DNA from 3 places in the Streptomyces sp. NPDC054794 genome. Region 3 is predicted to be linked to each of the others. Evidence: riboswitches for the same ligand, from Rfam matches in the RefSeq annotation. Region 3 holds a riboswitch; each other region holds the start of a gene.
The links. A riboswitch is a leader RNA that binds a small molecule or an ion and turns the genes downstream of it on or off. The one in region 3 is predicted to bind S-adenosylmethionine.

Region 1 (4,253 bases), on a different contig from region 3:
CGCCCCGTTCGAACTGGGTGAGGGAGGGGCGCACGAGGTGCCCGCGGGCCAGCCTCAGCTGCGCGGTGCGGTAGATCGCGGCGGCCATCCGGCCCAGCGCCTGCCCGTCCTGGTGCCGGTGCTTGCGCACTCCCACGTCGACCTGGGCGAGCGCGTCCAGGCCCACCAGGTGCAGGGCGTCGACCAGCATGCCCAGCTCGACGCCGTACCCGACCGGGAACGGCAGCTGTTCCAGCAGCGAGCGGCGGGCCGCGTACTCGCCGCCCAGCGGCTGCACGAATCCGGCCAGCTGGGGCCAGTGCATGTTCAGCAGCGGGCGGGCCATCAGTTCGGTGACCCGGCCGCCCTGGCCCGCCGCCCCCGCCAGCGGGCGGTCGTACATGCCCTTGACGAGGTCGACGTCCGGCTCGGTGAGCAGCGGGCCGACGATCCCGGAGACGAAGTCGGAGGAGAACTCCCTCAGATCGGCGTCGATGAAGCAGAGGATGTCCCCGCCGGTGACCAGCAGGGAGCGCCACAGCACCTCACCCTTGCCGGGGACGGCCGGCAGGCGCGGCAGGATGTCGTCGCGGTGGACGACCCGGGCGCCCGCGGCGGCGGCCACCGCGGAGGTGCGGTCGGTGGACCCGGAGTCCACGACGACGAGCTCGTCGACGAGCGGCACCTGCCTCATGAGGTCGTGACGGATCACGGCGACGATGTCGCCGACCGTCTCCTCCTCGTTCAGCGCGGGCAGCACGACGGAGACCGACTGACCCGTACGCTGCTTGGCGGCGAGTATCTGGTGGAGGGGGCGGTCGGTCACGGACCAGGAGCGGGTGGCCAGCCAGCGCTCGACTTCTTCCAGCACAGTCAGCGGCTCCTCACGTTGTCTCGCGGTTCGGACGACTATCTCAACTGTCCTGGCCTTCGGTTACAGTCTTGAACAACGCCGATGACCATCGCATGTCGAGGGTCGTGGGCATTTACAACCACATACAGCTCATCCAGAGGGGCAGAGGGAAACGGCCCGATGAAGCCCCGGCAACCCTCCAGTCGGTTCTCCTGACACGTGCAGCGAGGCTCCCGGCTAGGGAAGGTGCCAAATCCGTCTCACGGCGAGATGCGTCGTGAGGAAGATGAGGAGAAAGGGCCTCGCCTCACATGGCTGTGCAGACTGTTGCCACCACCACCGATCGCAGCGTCGACCTCGGTCCCGCCGCCGCCCTGAGCTGCCGCGAGTGTGGTCACCGAGTACCCCTCGGACCCGTGTTCGCCTGCGAGGAGTGTTTCGGCCCGCTGGAGATCGCGTACGACTTCTCGGCCTACGACACCGAGGAACTCCGAGGGCGCATCGAAGCGGGACCCGCGAACATCTGGCGCTACGCGCCGCTGCTGCCCGTCCCCGCGGACGTGGCCGACAAGCCCAACCTGAACCCCGGCTGGACCAAGCTCGTCAAGGCCGATCACCTGGCCGCGGAGCTCGGCGTGACCGGCGGGTTGTACGTGAAGGACGACTCCGGCAACCCGACGCACTCCTTCAAGGACCGGGTGGTCGCCCAGGCGCTGGAGGCGGCTCGCGCCTTCGGCTTCACCACCCTGTCCTGCTCCTCGACCGGCAACCTGGCCGGTGCCGTCGGCGCCGCGGCCGCCCGCGCAGGCCTGCGCTCCTGTGTGTTCATCCCGCACGACCTGGAGCAGGGCAAGGTCGTCATGGCCGCGATCTACGGCGGCGAACTCGTCGGCATCGAGGGCAACTACGACGACGTGAACCGCTTCTGCTCCGAGCTGATCGGCGACCCGGCCGGCGAGGGCTGGGGCTTCGTCAACGTCAACCTGCGGCCGTACTACGCGGAGGGCTCCAAGACCCTGGCGTACGAGATCTGCGAGCAGCTCGGCTGGCGGCTGCCCGACCAGATCGTGGTCCCGATCGCCTCCGGCTCCCAGCTCACGAAGATCGACAAGGGTCTGCAGGAGCTGATCAAGCTCGGTCTGGTCGAGGACCGGCCGTACCGGATCTTCGGTGCGCAGGCCGAGGGCTGCTCCCCGGTGTCCACCGCCTTCAAGGCCGGCCACGACGTCGTCCGCCCGCAGAAGCCGAACACCATCGCCAAGTCCCTCGCCATCGGCAACCCGGCCGACGGCCCGTACGTCCTCGACATCGCGCGCCGCACCGGTGGTGCCGTGGAGGACGTGACGGACGAACAGGTCGTGGACGCCATCAAGCTGCTGGCCCGCACCGAGGGCATCTTCGCCGAGACGGCGGGCGGTGTGACGGTGGGCGTGACGAAGAAGCTCATCGAGAACGGGGTCCTCGACCCGGCTCTCACCACCGTCGTCCTGAACACCGGCGACGGCCTCAAGACCCTCGACGCGGTGGCCGGCACCGGCCTGACCGCCACCATCCGCCCGAACCTGGACTCCTTCCGAGAGGCTGGCCTCGCATGAGCGTGACCGTCCGCATCCCCACCATCCTGCGCACCTACACCGGCGGTCAGGCCGAGGTGACGGCCGAGGGCGCGACCCTCGCCGAGGTCATCGAGAGCCTGGAGAAGAACCACACGGGCATCGCCGCCCGGGTCCTGGACGACCAGGGCAAGCTGCGCCGCTTCGTGAACGTGTACGTCAACGACGACGACGTCCGCTTCGAGCAGGGCCTGGAGACGGCCACCCCGGACGGCGCGGGTGTCTCGATCATTCCGGCCGTCGCGGGCGGCTGATCATTACCTTGGGTAACTTCAGTTACCGATTGTTCATCTGATTGCCCCCTCCGTGAGAGAAGCGGAGGGGGCAATTCAGTGTGGTTGATCGCGGTACAGTTGGGGAACTCGTCGCCGATCCCCGGGTCACGAGCCCCGGATTGATGTCGCACGCCCGACAAGAAGTAGCCAAAGTGCGCGGCCTATTCGCGGCGTATATCCCCTTTGTAGGGCCCGACTTGCCCTGAATTCAGGCGAATTCTCGCCACATTCCGGACCGGGCACGTCCAGAATTCTCGTCCGATTGACCTGTTGCAGACGGCAGTTGGACAGATACATTCAGCCGCGGTCGACGCGTTCCGGCGCACGCCCCCAACCAACCGGGGGGTGAGGTCTGACCCGGATCCACGAAGTGTGGATCTGTGCAAGGGCCAGTAATAGGGGAGTTAGGCATGGCTCAGGGCACCGTCAAGTGGTTCAACGCGGAGAAGGGGTACGGCTTCATCGCGGTCGACGGTGGTGCGGACGTCTTCGTCCACTACAGCGCGATTCAGATGGACGGCTACCGCACCCTGGAAGAGGGCCAGCGGGTCGAGTTCGAGATCTCGCAGGGCCAGAAGGGCCCGCAGGCCGACATGGTTCGCGTCACCGCCTGAACGTTCTTAGCGCGAAGGGCCCGCACCCCTCGGGGGGTGCGGGCCCTTCGTCCTGTTCGCCCCAGGCTGATCCCCCGGAGGCGCTTGCACTCGGCATGCCCGAGTGCTAATCATTGGCGTTAGCACTCTGAAGGTGAGAGTGACAACGAAGGACCGGGTCGGTGAGGCCCGCAGGCCAAGTGGGGCAAGGAACCACGGGGCTTGCGAGCCGTCCGTCGCGGGCGCGGGCGCGGTCCGAAGAATCACCCCCAGTCCTGGAGGGACCACTTCACATGGCCAAGATCATCGCGTTCGACGAGGAGGCGCGGCGCGGCCTCGAGCGCGGCATGAACCAGCTCGCGGACGCCGTGAAGGTGACGCTCGGCCCCAAGGGCCGCAACGTCGTCCTCGAGAAGAAGTGGGGCGCCCCCACGATCACCAACGATGGTGTCTCCATCGCCAAGGAGATCGAGCTCGAGGACCCGTACGAGAAGATCGGCGCCGAGCTGGTCAAGGAAGTCGCCAAGAAGACGGACGACGTCGCCGGTGACGGTACGACCACCGCGACCGTGCTCGCCCAGGCGCTGGTCCGCGAGGGCCTGCGCAACGTCGCCGCCGGCGCCAACCCGATGGCCCTCAAGCGCGGTATCGAGAAGGCCGTCGAGGCCGTCTCCGCCGCCCTGCTGGAGCAGGCCAAGGATGTCGAGACCAAGGAGCAGATCGCTTCCACGGCCTCCATCTCCGCCGCCGACACCCAGATCGGCGAGCTCATCGCCGAGGCCATGGACAAGGTCGGCAAGGAAGGCGTCATCACCGTCGAGGAGTCCCAGACCTTCGGTCTGGAGCTGGAGCTCACCGAGGGTATGCGCTTCGACAAGGGCTACATCTCGGCGTACTTCGCCACCGACATGGAGCGGATGGAGGCGTCGCTCGACGACCC
Region 2 (4,253 bases), on a different contig from region 3:
GTCATGCTCTGTGTTCATGATCCGCAACTGGAGCACGGCGACCGGCAGGACCCTCAGGGCGATCCGGACCTCCCCGGCGCCGATGACGTACGCCCTCATCGCCCTGTGCTGCCTGGTCTTCGTGACCGGCCCGGCATCCGGGCTCAATCCGGCGTACGGCTCCGGCGACGCGCTGCTCGCGACGCAGCGGGCGTACTTCCGGCACTGGGGTGTCGTGCCCGCGGACCTGTTCGACGGCCCCGCCCGGGAGGCCCTCACCCCCATCACGGCCCTGTTCGTGCACGGCAGCTGGGTGCATCTGCTCGGCAACATGCTCTTCCTCTACGTCTTCGGGGCGATGACCGAGGAACGGATGGGCCGCGTGCAGTTCACCCTCTTCTACGTCTGCTGCGGATATCTGGCCCTGCTCGGCTACGCGGCCGCCAACGCCACCGCCGAGCAGTCGCTGGTCGGCGCCTCCGGGGCGATCTCGGCGGTCCTCGGCGCCTTCCTGTACCTGTTCCCCGGAGCCCGTGTCACCAGTCTCCTCCCGTTCCTGTTCTTCCTCCCGCTGCGCTTCCCCGCCTGGGTCGTGCTGCCCTTCTGGGTGGCCCTGCAGTGGCTGGCGGCGGGCCGCGCTCCCCAGGGGCCCGGGGTGGCCTACCTCGCGCACCTGGTGGGCTTCTCGCTGGGCTTCGTCTTCGCGTGGGTGCGTTTCGGACGGGCGACTGCCGTGTCTTCCCGGGGGACAACCCCCGGACCCCCGGCAGAACGACCAGGCCAGCTGGACCGCGAGTAGGGTGAGAGCCCCAGCGACGGCCTCCGAGGGAGAGAACCAGCCGTGATCACCGCGATCGTGCTCATCAAGACCAGCGTGGACCGGATCCCCGAGATCGCGGAGCAGATCGCCGCGCTGGACAGCGTCAGCGAGGTCTTCTCCGTCACCGGCACCTACGACCTGATCGCCATGGTCCGGGTCCAGCAGCACGAGGACCTGGCCGAGGTCATCCCCGGCAGCATCAGCAAGATCCCGGGCGTCGAGGCCACGGACACGCACGTCGCGTTCCGCACGTACTCCCAGCACGACCTGGAGGCGGCGTTCTCCATCGGTCTGGACAACTAGGACGGCCCCTGGCCGGGGGCCTTCGCGACGAACGCCCCCGGGCCGCAGCGCCGTGTCCAGACGGCCGGCACCGACGAAGCACTCGACGTGCTCGTCCGCACCTACCTCCCAGCGCCCCGGCCGGGGGCCTGCGCGACGACCGCCCGAGGACGCCGCCACGAGCGCCCCCGGGCCGTAATGCCGGGGTCAGGCCGCCGCGACGCGGCGGCCGCCCTCGGTGCGGAGCCGCCACTTCGCGCCGTCAAGGGCCAGTCCCTTCACGGCACCGACGAAGCACTCGACGTGCGTTCCGCACCCACCCCCAGCGCCCCCGCCGGGGACCTGTACGACGACCGCCCGAAGGCGCTGCCGCGAACACCCCGGGCCGCGTAGTGCCGTGGTCAGACCGCCGGAACACAGCGGCCGTCCTGGGTGCGGTACTGCCACTTGGCGCCGTCAAGGGCCAGTTCCCGCACGGCACCGACGAAGCACTCGACGTGCGTTCCGCACCCACCCCCAGCGCCCCCGCCGGGGACCTGTACGACGACCGCCCGAAGGCGCCGCTGCGAGCACCCCGGGCCGCGTAGTGCCGTGGTCAGACCGCCGGGACGCAGCGGCCGTCCTGGGTGCGGTACTGCCACTTGGCGCCGTCGCGGACCAGTTCCCGCACGGCACCGACGAAGCGTTCGACGTGCTCGTCCGGGGTGCCCGCGCCGAAGCTGACGCGGATGGCGTTGAGGGACTTCTCGCCGGGGGCGGCCTCGGGGGCGCCGCACTCGCCCTGGGCCTGCGGGTCGCCGCCGAGGAGGGTGCGCACCAGCGGGTGGGCGCAGAAGAGGCCGTCGCGGACGCCGATGCCGTACTCGGCGGAGAGCGCGGCGGCGAAGTGGGAGCTGTTCCAGCCCTCGACCACGAAGGACAGGACACCGACGCGGGGGGCGTCGTCGCCGAAGAGGGACAGGATCCTGACCTCGGGGACCTCCGCCAGGCCCGCGCGGACGGTGTCGACCAGGTACCGCTCGCGGGCGACCAGGGCCTCGAAGCCCGCCTCCGTGAGCGCCTTGCAGGCGGACGCGACGGCATAGGCGCCGATGACGTTCGGCGAGCCGGCCTCGTGGCGGGCGGCGGTCTCGTGCCACTCCACGTCCACTCCCCCGTCCTCGCGCCGCGTGACCGCGCGGCTCGCGCCGCCGCCCGCGAGGTAGGGCTCGGCCGCGCGCAACCAGTCGGCGCGGCCGGCCAGGACGCCGGTACCGAACGGGGCGTACAGCTTGTGCCCGGAGAAGGCGACCCAGTCGACCTCGAGGTCCTGGACGGAGACCGGGTGGTGCGGGGCCAGCTGGGCGGCGTCCAGGACGATCCGGGCGCCGTGCGCGTGCGCGGCGGCGGCCAGCTCACGGACCGGCCACAGCTCGCCGGTGACGTTCGAGGCGCCGGTGACGCAGACCAGGGCCGGTCCGTGCGGGTCCCGTTCGGCCAGGGCGCGCTCCAGCGTCTCGACGGCCCGCCGCGGGGTGCGCGGGGCGTCCAGGTAGGTGACCCGGGCGTCCTTCCAGGGCAGGAGGGAGGCGTGGTGCTCGGTCTCGAAGACGAAGACCTGGCAGTCGGCGGGCAGCGCGGCGGCGAGCAGGTTGAGCGAGTCGGTGGTGGACCGGGTGAAGATGACCTGGTCGGCCTCGCGGCAGTCGAGGAACTCGGCGACCGTCCTGCGGGCGGTCTCGAAGAGGTCGGTGGAGAGCTGCGAGAGGTAGCCGGCACCGCGGTGGACGCTGCCGTAGTACGGCGCGTAGGCCGCCACGTCGTCCCAGACGCGCTGGAGGGCGGGGGCGCTCGCCGCGTAGTCGAGGGCCGCGTAGGTGACTTCGCCGCCGGTCACGAGCGGGACGGTGACATCCCGGCCCAGAACGGGCAGCGGGGCACAAACGGACTGGGCGGGGACAGCGGTGGAGACAGACATGGGGGTACTCCCGTGAGGCAGGTGTGAACACCACGCGAGCACACGTGCCTCGGGCACGGCTCGACATGGGAAAGGGTGAAAAGGGGTGTGCGGAGGCGGGGCTCTGCGGCCCTATCGCATTCGCTTGCTCACGGAAGGCTCCCTCGACGACCAGGACCCCTGGTACTGCGCTCCTGCGGAGCGGGCGAGGGGTCCGCGCTTGCCGCAGACCTCGTTGCCTGCGACCTGGTCTTCACCCGGGGCACCCCGCCACGGACGGAGGGTTGCCGGACAGTCGGCCGGGGCCGAATGACTGTCACTCATGACCTGGTTCAGTATCCTGCCACACGATCTTCGAAGCGCAAGGCGCAGTCCGGCATCCGGACTGCGCCCCGCGTCACATCGTGCCGGGGGTCAGGCGTTGCTGACCGCCACCCAGCGCTCCAGCGTGCGCTTGGCCGCCCCCGAGTCGATCGACTCCGCCGCCTTGGCCATGCCGGCCCGCAGCTGCTCGGCCAGCGGCTCCCCCGTCGGCTCCAGAGCCACCAGGGCCGCCGCCGAGTTCAGCAGCACCGCGTCCCGTACCGGGCCCTTCTCGCCGTCCAGCAGGCGCCGCGCGACCTCCGCGTTGTAGGACGGGTCGGCGCCGCGCAGGGCGTCCACCGGCACCAGTTCGAGGCCGACGTCGCGCGGGTCGAAGGTCTCCTCGGAGACCTTGCCGTCCCGGACGACCCAGACGTGGGAGGTGGACGTCGTGGTCAGCTCGTCGAGACCGTCGTCGCCGCGGAACACCAGGGAGGAGTTGCCGCGTTCGGCGAGGACGCCCGCGATGATCGGCGCCATGCGCGGGTCGGCGACACCGATCGCCTGGGACTTCACCTTCGCCGGGTTGGTCAGCGGGCCGAGGGCGTTGAAGACGGTCCGGATGCCCAACTGGCCGCGCGCCGCGGCGACATGACGCAGCGCCGGGTGGAACTTGACCGCGAAGCAGAAGGTGATGCCCGCCTCCTCCGCCACCTCGGCCACCCGCTGGGGGGTCAGGTCGAGGTTGACGCCGAGCTTCTCCAGGACGTCCGAGGAACCCGAGGCGGACGAGGCCGCGCGGTTGCCGTGCTTGACGACCTTCGCGCCCGTGCCGGCCACCACGAGCGCCGACATGGTGGAGATGTTCACCGTCTTCGCGCCGTCGCCGCCGGTGCCGACGATGTCGACCGTACGGCCCGACACCTCGATCAC
Region 3 (4,253 bases):
GCACCGCCAGTGAACTTGCCGCACCACGGGCGCTGGAAGGACATGTGCAACCACTGACTGGCGGGTCATGGCTAAGCCGTGCCGGATGGCCAACGATGGGGACCATGGACCACACGTTCGACCGCTCGTCCCTGGGCGCCTTCCTGCGTACCCGGCGTGCGGCGCTGCAACCGGAGGACGTCGGGCTGCGCCGCGGGCAACGCCGGCGCGCTCCGGGCCTGCGCCGCGAGGAGGTGGCGGAACTGTGCACCATGTCCGCCGACTACTTCGCCCGGCTGGAACGCGGCGACGGGCCGCAACCGTCGGAGCAGATGATCGCAGCCATCGCCCGCGGCCTGCGGCTGACCCCGGACGAACGCGATCACCTGTTCCTCCTCGCCGGCTACCGCACCACCCGCCATGACCTGCGGCATCAGCACGTGAGCCCGGGGCTGATGCGGGTCATGGACGGCTTGGCCGGCACCACCGCACAGGTCATGGGCCCGCTGGGCGAGACGCTGCTGCAGACGCCGTCCGCGGTGGCACTGCTCGGCGACCAGACCCAGTACACCGGCAACGCCCGCAGCGCGACGTACCGGTGGTTCACAGACCCGGCCGCCCGTGAGCGGTACCACCCCGAGGAGTACGACGACAACAGCCGGATCAACGTCGCGCTGCTGCGTGCGGCCGTCACCCGGGACGGGCCCGGCTCCCCCGCGGCGGACATGGCGGACATCCTGCTCCGCACCAGCGACGAGTTCGCCCGTTTGTGGGAGCGCCACGAAGTGGGCCTGCGGTGGAGCGAAACCAAACGCTTCGTCCATCCCCAGGTCGGACATCTGGACCTCTACTGCCAACTCCTGCTCGAGCCGGACCATGGCCAGTCGCTGCTCATATTCACCGCCACGCCGGGTACGGAAAGCCACGAGAAACTCGCCCTGCTCACCGTGCTGGGCACCGACCATTTCGCCACCGACACCGAGTGATCGTTTTCTTGATCGATAATCGAAGGTTCGCTGCCTCTGTGTGAGCTTGCTGAACGGATCTTGCCTGCTCTGGGGACACGGAAGCATCGACGGGTCCTGAGTCCACCTCGTCAAGGGCCGCCTCTGTTCCCGTTGCCGACTATGCCGGCGTCGCGCCTGCGGCTCTTTCGGATCGTTCGGCCCTGTTTCACCGCCCTGTCCTTCCCGGTGTTCGGTCACCTGGCGGCGGGCAAGGCTACGGATACCGGCCGACGGCGCTATTGATCGCCGCTTTCGGTCGCCGTGGCTACGGCTCAACGCAGGCTCGCCAGGGACGGCCTGGCCGAGATCAACGCCGCTCACTGCGAGCGGCTGGACCAGGTCTTCGATGCCGCCGAGCACGGCGTCTCGGCCGACCGCCGCACTGCATCGCTCATGTGACACCCGGCCGCGGGACCGGGGCGCAGCAGGTCAGCTTGATGCCGAGGTGGGCTTGGGTTGCAGAGGATCTGCCGACTGGCCGGCGACGAGCGTCCACGGGATGACCCACGCGGGCACTTGTCCACCGAAGCGAGGCCCAAGCGCTTCGCTTCCCGATGTTGTCCAGGTGTCGCGCCTTACGCGCACTGAGGCGGGCACTCGCTGACGACGACGCGCTTCACAGCCCGGACCCGAGGCGGCGGGCGCGGGCCGGTCGGAGGAGGCTGAACCGTGCCTCCTCCAGCGTGGGACCAGGTGTGCAGCGTCCCCGGGTGCACACCCAGGTCCTCGGCCGCCTCCGGGATCGGCTTGCCCGTCTCGATCACGATGCGCACAGCACCCTCAGGGGCTCGGTCTCGTACTCCTGCTGCTTGGACCCCATGACCTTGGCAGGCTCCACGCTACGAGGGCACCCTCAGAGGGAGTGCGCCGACAGCTCTGTCCGAGCTGCTGTGACGATGGTGAAGCCGGGAAGCGGCGAGGGGCCAACTCACGGGCTATGTGCGGCCAGTCGACCTGCCATGTCTACGACGCTCCGGGCAGGGTCGAGTTCGAGTTCGACGGGCGCCCGCTGTCACTGACCGCGTTCCCCGGCCACGGTGCGGGACGGCTGATGGTGCTGTTCACCGACGCGACCTCCGGGGTCACCACCTACGCCGCCAACCGGGCCCTGGCCCTCGATCCGCCCGCCGCCGACGGTACGGTCGTCCTGGACTTCAACCGGGCCGCGAACCTGCCGTGCGCCTACACGGACCTGGCCACCTGCCCGCTGCCCCCGGCCGAGAACCGGCTGCCGGTGGCGATCGAGGCCGGCCAGAAGATCCCCCGCGAGCGCGGCGGCTCCTGAGCTGGACGCGCTCTCGCCCCGACTCCCCTTACAGGGCGTCCTTTTGCGCCATTGACGTACGACAAGACCGCTCCGTACGGTCACGAACGGCATTGAGTGTCAGCGTCAAGCCCTGGCTCGCTGACCGGCAACCCTCCCGCGCGGTGGGGTGCTCCAGGTGAAAGCCCGGCGGGATCACCGAGGATCTCCGCAAGCGCGTGGCCCCGTGACCAGGGCCGGATTGGTGGAGGACCGATATGCGGCACGGTGGTGACCTCAGCGCCCGCTTCGCTGGCGCCACCGTGTTCTCCCGGCTCTCGCGTCGGCGCCACATCGACCTCAAGCGCTCGACCAGCTGTCTCTGTCAGGTCTGACGGGCCTTCCCGCCGCTGGTCGCGGTACGGCATCTGTCGTCGCCGCACCCGCCTGCGCCTGATCTCCGTCTGTCTTTGATCCCCCCTTTTTCCTTCTGATCCCCGTTTGCACAGCCCTCCCCCGGCACCGGCGTCGCGCCGGCCGGGGCCGCACGCCCACGCACGGCCGTGCCCTGCACCACACCCGTGCCTGGTGACACGAGTAGGAGAAGCCCTCCGTGACTGCACTTTCCGATGTCGGAACCTCCCGGTGGGCGGCACTGACCGCCCTTGTGACCACCAGTGTTCTGCTGACCGCCTGCGGCTCCGGCGGCGGCGATTCCGGCAGCGGCGCCGGGCAGCCCAAGTCCGGCGGCACCCTGACCTTCGCGGTGGGTTCGGACGCCGGCTGCGTGGATCCGCAGCAGGTCGCCAGCAACGACACCATCTACTCGGTGCGCCAGATCGTGGACTCACTGACCGACCAGGACCCCAGGACCGGCAAGATCGTGCCGTGGCTGGCGAAGAGCTGGGATGTCAGCTCCGACGCCACGACGTTCACGTTCCATCTGAGGTCGGGCGTCACCTTCAGCGACGGCTCGAAGCTGACCGCGCAGGTGGTCAAGGACAACTTCGACGCGGTGCCGAAGCTCGGCGCCCTGGGGACGCTCGCCGAGGGCTATCTGAGCGGTGTCAAGAGCACCACGGTGGTCGACCCGCTCACCGTCAAGGTGACCTTCAGCCAGCCCAACGCCCAGTTCCTGCAGGCCACTTCGACCCACTCCCTGGGGATCGAGTCGTCGGCGAGCGTGAAGAAGACCCCGCAGCAGAAGTGCAGCGACGGGGTGATCGGGTCCGGGCCCTTCGTGTTGAAGCAGTACGTGCAGAACCAGTCGATCACCCTGGCCAAGCGCACGGGATACGCGTGGGGTTCCTCGCGGTGGAGCAAGAAGGGCGAGGCGTACCTGGACAAGCTGGTGTTCAAGGTCGTCCCGGAGGCGGGCGTACGGGCCGGAAGTCTCCAGTCCGGCCAGGTCGACGCGATCAGCAGCGTGGGCAAGGCCAACGAGGCGGCGCTCAAGGGCGGTCAGGTCACGCTCCAGCGACGGGCCAATCCCGGCGTCGTGTTCGGTCTCGGTCTCAACAACTCGCGGCCCGCTGTGAAGGATGCCAAGGTACGCCAGGCAATTCTGTTGGCCGTCGACCGGCAGCAGCTCGCCGACACCGTCTTCCCCACCGGCACCCAGGCGGCGACCAGCGTCCTTGCGCACACCACACCCGACTACACCAGCCTCGCCTCCGACCTGACGTCCGACGCGGCCAAAGCCAAGTCGCTGCTGGACGCGGCCGGCTGGAAGACCGGCAGCGACGGCATCCGCACCAAGGACAACAAGAAGCTGAGCCTGACCATCGACTGGATACCCAACTCGGCCACCAACCAGCCCGCGTTGGAACTGATCCAGCAGCAGCTCAAGGCCGTCGGTGTCGACGTGTCCCTCAAGCAGCTCCAGGTCACCCAGCTGGCGCCGACGCTCCAGTCCGGCGACTACGACGCGGCCTGGGGGAACGTCACCCGTGCCGACCCGGACATCCTGCGCAGCTCCTTCTCCACCCAGCTGGCCAACTTCTACCACCTGCCTGCGAGTTCCC

Region 1: it holds a riboswitch for S-adenosylmethionine, as region 3 does, so the genes downstream of both, thrC (threonine synthase) here and ACWGKT_RS19530 (putative leader peptide) in region 3, are expected to answer to the same signal.
Region 2: it holds a riboswitch for S-adenosylmethionine, as region 3 does, so the genes downstream of both, ACWGKT_RS07175 (aminotransferase class V-fold PLP-dependent enzyme) here and ACWGKT_RS19530 (putative leader peptide) in region 3, are expected to answer to the same signal.

What each region holds. Positions count from the first base shown of each region.
Region 1 is NZ_JBSHAQ010000044.1:58,302-62,554, reverse strand. Features, by position in the region: gene ACWGKT_RS35250 (glucosyl-3-phosphoglycerate synthase) at 1-850, opposite strand, end outside; SAM riboswitch class I at 980-1,125, shown strand; gene thrC (threonine synthase) at 1,144-2,427, shown strand; gene ACWGKT_RS35240 (ubiquitin-like small modifier protein 1) at 2,424-2,699, shown strand; gene ACWGKT_RS35235 (cold-shock protein) at 3,131-3,334, shown strand; gene groL (chaperonin GroEL) at 3,607-4,253, shown strand, end outside.
Region 2 is NZ_JBSHAQ010000005.1:169,050-173,302, forward strand. Features, by position in the region: gene ACWGKT_RS07165 (rhomboid family intramembrane serine protease) at 17-778, shown strand; gene ACWGKT_RS07170 (Lrp/AsnC family transcriptional regulator) at 821-1,102, shown strand; gene ACWGKT_RS07175 (aminotransferase class V-fold PLP-dependent enzyme) at 1,677-3,038, opposite strand; SAM riboswitch class IV at 3,229-3,345, opposite strand; gene trpD (anthranilate phosphoribosyltransferase) at 3,432-4,253, opposite strand, start outside.
Region 3 is NZ_JBSHAQ010000017.1:32,150-36,402, reverse strand. Features, by position in the region: gene ACWGKT_RS19545 (helix-turn-helix transcriptional regulator) at 105-965, shown strand; gene ACWGKT_RS19540 (hypothetical protein) at 1,248-1,385, shown strand; partial or broken gene ACWGKT_RS19535 (DUF1684 domain-containing protein) at 1,945-2,271, shown strand; SAM riboswitch class IV at 2,360-2,473, shown strand; gene ACWGKT_RS19530 (putative leader peptide) at 2,508-2,624, shown strand; gene ACWGKT_RS19525 (ABC transporter substrate-binding protein) at 2,843-4,253, shown strand, end outside.